DNA from 2 places in the Massilia pseudoviolaceinigra genome. Region 2 is predicted to be linked to the other one. Evidence: riboswitches for the same ligand, from Rfam matches in the RefSeq annotation. Region 2 holds a riboswitch; the other holds the start of a gene.
What was found. Region 2 has a riboswitch for cobalamin ahead of RBA40_RS32285 (TonB-dependent receptor plug domain-containing protein). Riboswitches for the same ligand answer to the same signal wherever they lie in the genome.
Positions count from the first base shown of each region.

Region 1: another riboswitch for cobalamin. It lies ahead of RBA40_RS03795 (TonB-dependent receptor); the one in region 2 lies ahead of RBA40_RS32285 (TonB-dependent receptor plug domain-containing protein).

Region 1 is NZ_JAVCWL010000003.1:41,867-46,775, forward strand. It holds gene RBA40_RS03785 (hypothetical protein) at 1-510, opposite strand, end outside; gene RBA40_RS03790 (M1 family metallopeptidase) at 510-2,594, opposite strand; cobalamin riboswitch at 2,712-2,860, shown strand; gene RBA40_RS03795 (TonB-dependent receptor) at 2,940-4,909, shown strand, end outside.
Region 2 is NZ_JAVCWL010000057.1:11,965-16,873, forward strand. It holds gene RBA40_RS32275 (ABC transporter ATP-binding protein) at 1-724, opposite strand, end outside; gene RBA40_RS32280 (FecCD family ABC transporter permease) at 724-1,749, opposite strand; gene RBA40_RS32285 (TonB-dependent receptor plug domain-containing protein) at 1,757-3,622, opposite strand; cobalamin riboswitch at 3,705-3,926, opposite strand; gene RBA40_RS32290 (histidine phosphatase family protein) at 3,921-4,466, opposite strand; gene RBA40_RS32295 (adenosylcobinamide-GDP ribazoletransferase) at 4,469-4,909, opposite strand, start outside.

The DNA of each region.
Region 1 (4,909 bases), on a different contig from region 2:
CATCGGCAGCGCCGCCTCGCCGGTCGTGACGACCTTGCCGGCGTACGTGGATGCGGCATCGACCGCGCTTAAGCCGGCCATGAAGGCCGCGCCGAGCGGCACCGCGCCCCACGCCAGCATGCGCAGCATGGGCGCATAGTACGCCATGCCGCCGCGCGTGAGGGCCGCAAAGCCGGGTGCCTGCGGCGCGCGCGCGGCCGTCGCCACCATGCCGGACAACAGCGGCGAAATGAGCAGCGTGACGCCCAGCGCGATGCTGCCGGCCTGGGTGAACACCGCCTGATGGCGCCCGTGCACGTCCAGCAGATCGCTTACGGCGGTCATGTCGAGCGCGCGCGCCAGCGCCGCCGCGTGCACCGAATAATCGAGGTTCGACGACAGCAGATGCCACGCCGGCAGCGCCAGTATCAGCGTCGGCACCAGCATCCACAAGGCCCACAGCAGCAGCAGGCGCCATTGCAGCGCCGCGCGCGCCGCCACTGCAATCGAAAAGGCAGGGGAGGAGCTCATCACACGGTCGCAATCAGGGAAAAGAGGATGCTGAACAGCGCCGCCAGGTCGCCGGCCCAACGGCGCGCGGCGCTGCCGTCCGGTTCAAGCGTGCGGCTGTCATCGAGTTTGCTGGCGTCGAGGTAGTGCAGGCGGCCCGGGTCGAGTTCGGCCGATACCGCCTTGACCGGCTTGACCCAGCTGAAGGTGCGCCCGCGCTGCTGGTCATCCCACACCACGGTTTCGCTGCTGCCGTCGGCGAATTTGACCAGCACGGTTTGCGCGACCGGCGCGCCGCGCCGCTCCAGGGTGACGCTGGTGCGCCACGCGCCCGCGCCGCCGGCCTTGGCCGACGCCTCTGCATCGCTCGCGAAGTGCGCAATGCGGTCGTCCACGCTGGCCGTGCCGTACACCTGCTGCGCGAACGCGGCGTGGACCGCGGCGCGCTGGCCGCTCACCTCGGCCAGCGTCTCGCGCAGATCGGCGATGCTCGGATGGCGAAACTTCCAGCGCCGGTAGTATTCCTTGAAGGCGCGCCCGGTCGCCTCCTTGCCGATGCGTGCCTCCAGGTCGCGCAGCACGGTGGCGCTGCGTACGTACACCGGGCCAATGCCCTGCTTGCGCATGTGGGCGTTCTGTCCGAGCGGTTCCGCCGGTTCGGCGGGCACGGTGTCATAACGCTCGACGTCGAAGCCCTTGAACCCCGGCGCGATGCCCAGGGCCGCGAGCAGCGGCGGTCCGAGATACGCGTCCTTGCCGGTGTCGCGCAGCATGCGATGGTTCCAGAATTCGTTCAAGCCTTCGTCGAGCATCGGTTCTTCAGTCTCGTTCGACGCCAGGATGCCGTGGAAGTAACTGTGGCCGACTTCGTGGATCGTGACGAGATCAATGTCGAAGGCGGCGGCCGTGCGCGGCACCACCTTGTCGTAACCATTGACGGTGATGAAGGTCGGGTACTCCATGGCGCCGGCATTGTCGGCGTTCAGCGGCGGGATCACGATGGTCAGCGTCCTGTACGGATACGGTCCGAGTGTTGCCGAATAATAGGCCAGCGCCTCGGTGGCCGCTTTCAGCGCCGGCGCGGCGCTGGCCGCGCGGTCGGGCGGGAACAGTACCGACAGTGCAACCTGCACGCTGCCCGGCGCGCTCCAGGTACCGCGCAGGGGCGGCGCCGTGCGATTGTCGGCGGTCCAGGCAAAATCGTGGACGTCGCCCTGCACGTAGTGGTGGGTCAGCATGCCGCCCTGTTCCACCGGTGGTCCCTGCAGTTCGCCGGTGGCGCCCACGGTGTAGCCCTTGGGCGCGGTGAGCTTGACATCGAAGCGGCCGAAGTCGGCGTAGAACTCGGTCTCGTGGTGATATTCGTGCACGTTCCAGCGCGCCCTGGTGGCGCCGCGTTCGCCCGGCAGCTCCAGCACCCCGATCTTTGGGAACCACTGGCCCACCAGGTGAAAGCTGCCGACGTGGCCGGTGCTGGCCACCACGCGCGGCAATTGGGTCAGGAAAGCGATGTCGAAGCTGGTGGACGCGCCTGGCGCCACCGGCGCCGGCAGGTCGAAGCGCACCACCGTCTCGTCGGTGGCGGGGCCGTTGTCGGGATGGACGAACGACCAAGCCACCCTGGCGCCGCCCTGGGTCACGCTGCGCAGGGCGATATGGCCCCATTCGCCGGGGGCGATGGTGGCGTGGTAGCCGGATGCGCGCTGCTCGGTGAAGAAGGTGCTGCCGGCGTTTTTGAAGGCGTTCATGTACAGGTGCAGGTAGACGCTGCGCACGGTCTCCTTGCTGCGGTTGCGCCAGGTGAGTTTCTGCTTGCCGTCGACGGTGTGCGCAATCGGGTCGAGCGTCGCTTCGATCCGGTAGTCGACCACGCGGTCCGACAGGGTCGCTTCGCTGCCGCTGCGCGGCCCGCCCCACGCGTGCGGGGCGCTCGGCAGGCTCACCGCGCTGGCCGAGGGCATGGCGAAGCCGATGCCGACGTCGGTCATCGGCTCCGGAATCGGCGTGATGGTGATGTCGGCCTGCGCCATCAGCTCGGCCCCGGCGATGGCAGCTGCCGCCAGCAGGAGCGCCCTCTGGGCCATGGTTCGGGTACGCGCTTGCATGCATTCTCCTGCGCCGCCGGGCGCTTCGATTGGTAGTGGGCCTTACTGGCGGGCAGCCGGCCAGCCGCACAGCATGCCACAACGCCATCCGGGCCGCGGTCCGGATGGCGACTGCGATTATAATGGCGCAGTTTTGGTGCCCGCCCGCGTCTTCACGCCGGCAGTTAAACGGGAAACACGCAGTGTGCTGCCCCCGCAACGGTACTGCAAGCCGTCGTTCCTGACGCCTTGCGAGCCCGGATACCGGCCAAAACAGGTGGACACGATGCCGCGCAGCGCGCCTCTGTCCGTGCAATCCGGCTTGCGGGGACGCAGGCCAGGACTCTATTTTCTGAAGACGACATCATGATTTCTGCAGTATCGCCGCGCCGCGCGCTCTCCGCCAGGCCGCTCGCGCTGGTTTCCGCCCTGTCCCTGTGTTTCATGTCCAGCGCCGCGCTGGCCGCCGATGGCCAAGCCCAGGCCCAGACCCTGCCCGCCGTGACCGTGACCGGCGCCCGCTTTGCCAGCGACCCGGCGCTGGCCCCGATCGGCGCGACCGTCATCAGTGCCGACGACATCCGCCGCGCCGGCGCGGCCGACGTCAACCAGGCCATCCGCCAGATCGGCGGCGTGTATGGCCGCCAGAGCCTGGACGGCTCGCCCGATTTCAGCCTCGACCTGCGCGGCTTCGGCACCAACAGCAGCCAGAACATGGTGGTCACGCTGGACGGCGTGCGCATGTCCGAAAGTGAATTGAGCAATGCGACCCTGTCGTCGATCCCGATCGAGACCGTCGAGCGCATCGAAATCATCCGCGGCGGCGCCAGCGTGCTGTATGGCGAAGGCGCCACCGGCGGCGTGATCCACATCGTCACGCGCCGCCCCGAGGCCAATGGCCGGCGCGGCATGCTGCGCGCCGAAACCGGTCAGTTCAACCTGCGCGACCTGCGCGCCGCCGTGGCCCAGTCGTGGAACGGATTCGCCCTCGACGCCTCGGTCGGCAGCCAGCGCACCGACAATTACCGCGACCATAACAGCTTCGAGCTCGATACCTTCAGCGGCGGCGCCCAGTGGGCATACCAGGGCGGCCGCGCCGGTCTGCGCTACGACCGCGCGCGCCAGGAATCGGACCTGCCGGGCGCCCTGAGCATGCAGCAGTTCCGCGACAATCCGCGCCAGGCCAGCACGCCCGACGACGTGGGCTCGCTCGATTCTGACCGCCTGACCGCGTTCGTGGAGCAGCGCGTCGGCAGCGTCGACCTGGCCGCCGAACTGTCGCGCCGCGAGCGCACTGTCCGTTCCACCTATTTCTACACCTTCGAGGGCGTGCGCGCAGCCTCGAAGTCGACCTACGACAGTGCCCAGACCCAGTTCTCGCCGCGCCTGCGCCACCTTGCGCAAATGGGCGGCATGCTCAATGAGCTGGTGGCTGGCGTGGACCTGGTCAAGTGGTCGCGCGTGACCGATTCGGACTACTCGAACGCCGACGCCACGCAAGAATCGCGGGCGCTGTACGTGCGCGATGAACTCAAGTTCGGCGGCGCGCACAAAGCCCGCATGGCCGTGGGCGCGCGCCGCGAACGCTTCGAGAAGGATGCCACCGACGAGCGCGCGTTCGCCGCACCGTATGCCAGCAAGACCACCCTCAATGCCTGGGAAGTGCAGGGCAGCGCTAATGTCATGCCGATGCTAGAACTGTACGCCAAGGCCGGGCGCAGCTACCGCGTGGCCAACGTCGACGAGAATGGCTACCGTTCATCGTCCGCCGTGCTGGCGCCGCAAACCTCGCGCGACCTGGAACTGGGCCTCGCTTACGGCGATGCGGCCATGGGCGCGAACGCGCGCGTGTTCCGCCATCAGTTGCGCAACGAGATTTTCTACGACCCGACTGTGAACGGCGGCTACGGCGCCAACACCAACCTCGATCCGACCGAGCGCAAAGGCGTGGAGCTCGATGTTCACGCCCGCATCGCGCGCGACTGGCGCGTGAGCGGCAACTGGCAGCACGTGCTGGCCCGCTTCACCGACGGCCCGAACGCCGGGCGCGAAATGGTGCTGGTACCGAAGAACGTGGTCTCGGCGCGCCTGGCCTGGGTGCCGGGCAATGGCCACAGCGCCGGCATCGGCGCCCAATGGGCCGGCAGCCAGCGCTTCGGCGCCGACTTCGCCAATACCTGCGGCGTGCGCATGGCATCAAGCACCACCTTCGACGCCCGTTACGCGCTCCAGATCGGCGCCTGGGAATTCGCGGTGGCGGGCCTGAACCTGGCCGACAAGCGCTACACCAGCAATGCGTACGGCTGCAACAGCGGCATTTATCCGAGCGACGCTCG
Region 2 (4,909 bases):
GGACTTCAATCGGGTGGCCCAGGTAGCGGCTCAGGACCGGCGCTTGCATCACCTCGTCGACCGGGCCGGCCAGCCATTCGCCGTCGCCCATCATCAAGAGCGCGTGGCTCGACGCCTGGTGCGCCAGGTTCAGGTCGTGGCCGATCATCACGGCCGTCTTGCCCTGCTCGCGGCACAGCTTTGCCAGCAGGCGCATCACGCTGTGCTGGTGCGCCAGGTCGAGCGCATTGGCCGGTTCGTCGAGCAGCAGCAGGGGCGTATCCTGCGCCAGCATGGCGGCAATCGCGACGCGCTGGCGTTCGCCGCCGGACAGGGTGCGCACGTCGCGCTCGGCCAGGTCGGCCACTTCCATCGATGCCAGGGCGGCGTGCGCGATGGTGTAGTCGTCGCTGCCTTCCCAGTAGCGGTTGGCGTGGTAGGGATGGCGTGCAGCCAGCACGGTTTCGATGGCGCGGTAGGCAAAGGCGTCGCTGCGCGCCTGCGGCAAGAAGGCGCGCTGGCGTGCCAGCTCTTCGAGCGTCCAGTCCTTGAGCGGGCGCCCGCCGATGGCGATGCTGCCGCCATCGGGCTCGCGCAGGCCGGCCAGGGTGCGCATCAGCGTGCTTTTGCCGGCGCCATTGCGGCCGATGATGCACCACGATTCGCCGCCGCGCACCTGCCAGTCGAGGTTTGCCACCAGCGTGCGGCTGCCGGCGGTGAGAAGGAGTTGGCGCGCTTCGATCATCATGAGCGGTTCAGCCGGTGAAGTTGATACAGGAAGACGGGTGCGCCGATCAGCGCGGTGATGACGCCCACCGGCAGCTGCTGCGGCGCGAGCACGGTGCGCGCCAGCGTGTCGGCCAGCACCAGGAAGGCGCCGCCGGCCAGCGTGGCGGCGGGGATCAAGAGGCGGTGATCGGGTCCGCAGGCGAAACGGCAGGCATGCGGCACGATCAGGCCGACGAAGCCGATGCTGCCGGCGCTGGTGACGGCGCTGGCGGTCAGCATGCCGGAACAGAAAAACAGGCCCTTGCGCAGCGCGCTGACGGGAATCCCAAGGGTGGCGGCGGCTTCCGCGTGCAGCGCCAGGACGTTCAGCGACCGGGCGCTGCGTAGCGCGAAGGCCAGGCCCACGGCCAGCACGATCCACGGCAGCGGGCGCAAAGGGGCGCCGGCGATGTCGCCGATCATCCAGAAAATCATGCTGCGCAAGCGGCTTTCGGGCGCGATCGAGAGCATCAAGGTTACCAGCGCGATGCAGGACGTGGACAGAATCGCGCCGGTCAGCAGCAGCAGGGACGAGCCGCCTTCGGCCGCCGCATTGCCGCGCAAGTCGCGCCGCGCCAGCAGGTACAGCAGCATCGAGACGGCCACCGCGCCCACGAACGCGGCCAGGTCGACCATCCACATGGCCCACATGAACAGCAGCGCGGCCAGCGCGCCGACCGAGGCGCCGGCCGAGATACCGAGCACATACGGCTCGGCCAGGGGATTACGCAGCAAGGCTTGCATCATCACGCCGGCCAGCGCGAGCGCGCCGCCGGTCACAAACGCGACCAGCGCGCGCGACAGGCGCAGGTCGAGCAGGGTGGCGGCCAGGGTCGAGGTATCGCCTTTCGCAAGCGCCATCAGCGCGCCCGGCATCTCTGCCAGCGGGACCGGCACAGAGCCGACCATCCCGGCGACCACCAGGCTTGCCAATGCCAGCAAGGAGAGCGCCGTGATGACGACGCTGGCCCGGTGGCGCATGTTGCGAAAGAACGGATGCATGCGATTCCTATTTACTGCCGTAACGGACGCCGGCAAACACCTGACGGCCGGTGGTGGCGTAAGTGCGCGCCAGTTCGTACTGTTTGTCGGCGACGTTGTTCAACCGTAGCACGGCCGACCAGTCGGGTGCAAAGCGGTACTCGGCAAACAGGTTTACCAGCCCGTAGCCGGGCAGCGTGTTGCGGTTGGCCAGGTCGTCGAAGCGCTTCCCGGACAGCTGCACGCCTGCACCGGCAACCAGCGCGCCCGCCGTGTACTCGATGGCGAACTTTGCGTGGCGCTTGGCGCGCCGCTGCAGGTTCTTGCCGGTGGTGTCGTCGCGCGGGTCTTGCAGGTCGAGCGAGCCGCTCATGTCGAAGGCGCCCACGTGGGTGCGCGCGCCGAGGCTGATGCCCTCTAACGTGGCGCGGTTGACGTTGTAGGCGCAGCCGTACGGATGCGTATCCTGCTGGACCGGACATGTGGTGGTGTTGACCAGGAGGTCTTTCAGGCGGTTGCGGTAGTAGACCGCGCTGGCTTCAAGCGTGCCATCGTTGTAATACACGCCGCCTTCGACGTTCTTGCCTTGTTCGGGCTTGTTGATGTCGACCCCGTAACCCGGGTAATACAGTTCGTTGAAGGTCGGTGCGCGAAAGCTGGTGCCGGCGCTGGCGTTCACGCGCAGCGCGCGCGTGAGTTTGTAGCCGTAGCCGGCGCCGCCGGTGACCTTGTTGCCGTACTGGGTGCTGTCGTCGCGCCGCGCGCTGGCGCTGGCCAGATGGTTGCCGCGCTTGAGCGAGTAGGCCGCAGCCACGGAATTGGTCGCGCGGCTGGTGTTCAAGGCGCGCGTGGTGTCGGCGAACACGTCTTCCACCCGGCGTTCCAGAACCAGCTGCAGCAGGTCGCTGCCCAGGGCGATGTCGTTCTGCATGCTGTAGGCGTGCAGGCGCGTGTCGATGCGGTTGCTGCTCGTCGCACTGGTGAAGTTGACCGATTTGTCGTCGGCCTCGGATGCCTGCAGGCTGACTTTCCAGTTGCGCGTGATCTCGTGTTTCGAGTACACGGCGATGTTGTCCATGTTCTGCACGCTGCGCACGTCGAAGGGACCTGCGCCCGCATCGTACTGCGACTTGAGGTGGCTGTGCAGGTACAGCAGGCCCGCTTCGTGGCCCTTGGCCAGCACGATGCCCAGCTGGCCGGTGGCGCTGTCGCGCGTATAGCCGTCGTTGTCCTGGTTGTAGGAGAAGTTGCCCGGTTTGGTGGCCGAGAAGCCGTCATCCTTGTCCTTCGACACACCGAACGCGTAGCTGATGCTGTTCTCGCCTTCGCTGGCGCCGGCCACGCCGAACGCCATCGAGCGCGCCTTGTCGCTGCCCGCTTCAACAGCGGCTGTGACGTTTGGCGCTCCGGCGCCGCGCCGGGTGAAAATCTGCACCACGCCGCCGATGGCGTCGGCGCCGTACATGGTGGCCAGCGGGCCGTAGACGATTTCGATGCGGTCGACGTTCGCCAGCGGCAGGGTGGCCCAGTTGGCGATGCCGATCGTGGACGAGCCAATACGCACGCCGTCGACCAGCACCACGGTCTGCTTGGCGTCGCCGCCGCGGATGAACACTTGCGATGCGGCGCCCGGACCGCCGTTACGCGTGATCTCGATGCCGCGCTGCTTTTGCAGCAGTTCGACGACGCTGCTCGCACCGGAACGCGCGATGTCGGTGGCGCTGATCAGCACATGGTCGCTCAGCACGTCGCTGGCCGGCTGCGGCGCGCGCGTGGCGGTGATGATGACGGCGGCAACGGCCGTATCGGCGGCGCTGTCGGCCAGGGCATAAGGGGAAGTAAAAGCTAGCGCGAGCGACGTCAGGGCCGCGTGGCGTACAACAGGAAAGGTCATGACAAATCTTCAGTGAGTGCGATTGCGAGCAACCGGCCGACGTCCCCGTTGGCCAGATTGAAAAGGAACGCGCAGATCCTGCACGTTCCCACCTGTCCTGGCCGGTATCCGGGCTGGCAAATGCGGCCGTCTCACCTTCCCATGCCAAATGCACAGTGGTCGTTCGAGACGGCTCGTCGCCATGTCAGCGACATTTGCTTACCGTTGCGGGGGCAGCACACGTTGGCCTGTTGCAGGCTTCGTGTTTCCCAGTTTAACTGCGCTCATGGACATGGGCGCGGGCACCAAAACCCGATAATTATACACAGTCGATGATGACGGTCTCGCCGTAGGCGATGGCGTGGGGACGTTGCGCCGCCTCCAGCGCCATGGTCTCGGGCGCCAGGCCGCGTGCGCGCGCCGACAGCAGGCGGATCGTGCCGGCGTGGCAGATGACGATGGCGCAGGGCGCTTGCGCATGCATGCAGTCGGCATAAAACGCGGACACGCGCTGCGCCATGTCGGTCACGCTTTCGCCGCCGCCGGGGCGGTAGCGGGCCATGTCGGCGGCCCAGGCGTCGACGCCGGCACGGTCGATGTCGTCCCAGCGGCGCATTTCCCAGTCGCCGAAATCGAGTTCGGCCAGGCGCGCGTCATACCGCACCGCCGCGCCGCCGATTGCCGCGGCCAGCATGGCGCAGCGCCGCAGCGGGCTGGAAAATACCGGCGCGCCGGCGGGCAGGGTGGCGCGCAGGGTAGGCAGGGCCTGCGCCTGCAAATCAGGATCGACAGCGAGGTCGGTGCGCCCGTAGCACACGCCGGACGCTACTTGCGGCGCCAGGTGGCGCACCAGGTACAGGCGCATTCTCAGCCCCAGAGGCCGTGATGGAAAAACGCCAGCAGCGCCAGGTAGATGACCACTTCGGCCACCTGCTGCACCGCGCCCAGGCAGTCGCCGGTGTAGGCGCCAATGCGGCGCAGGCACTTGGCGCCCAGCCACCACGCCACCAGTGCGGCCCCGGTCACGCTGGTGAGCAGCGCAAGCCAGGGCAGCATGCCGGCCGTGGCCAGCGCCAGTGCAGGCACGCCGGCGCAGGCGCAAGCGATGCCGAATTCGCGGTTGCTCATATGCTGGGCCATTGGCTTGGCCTTGCCATCGGCGCGCGCATATTCCATTTCCCAGATCAGGCTCACCGCGGCCAGGCGCGACAAAGGGTGGGCGATGAACAGGGCGGCGATCGCGGCGGGTACGGACAGAAACGACAGCAGCGCGCACTTGAGCGCCACCGTCAGCCCCATGCCGACCGC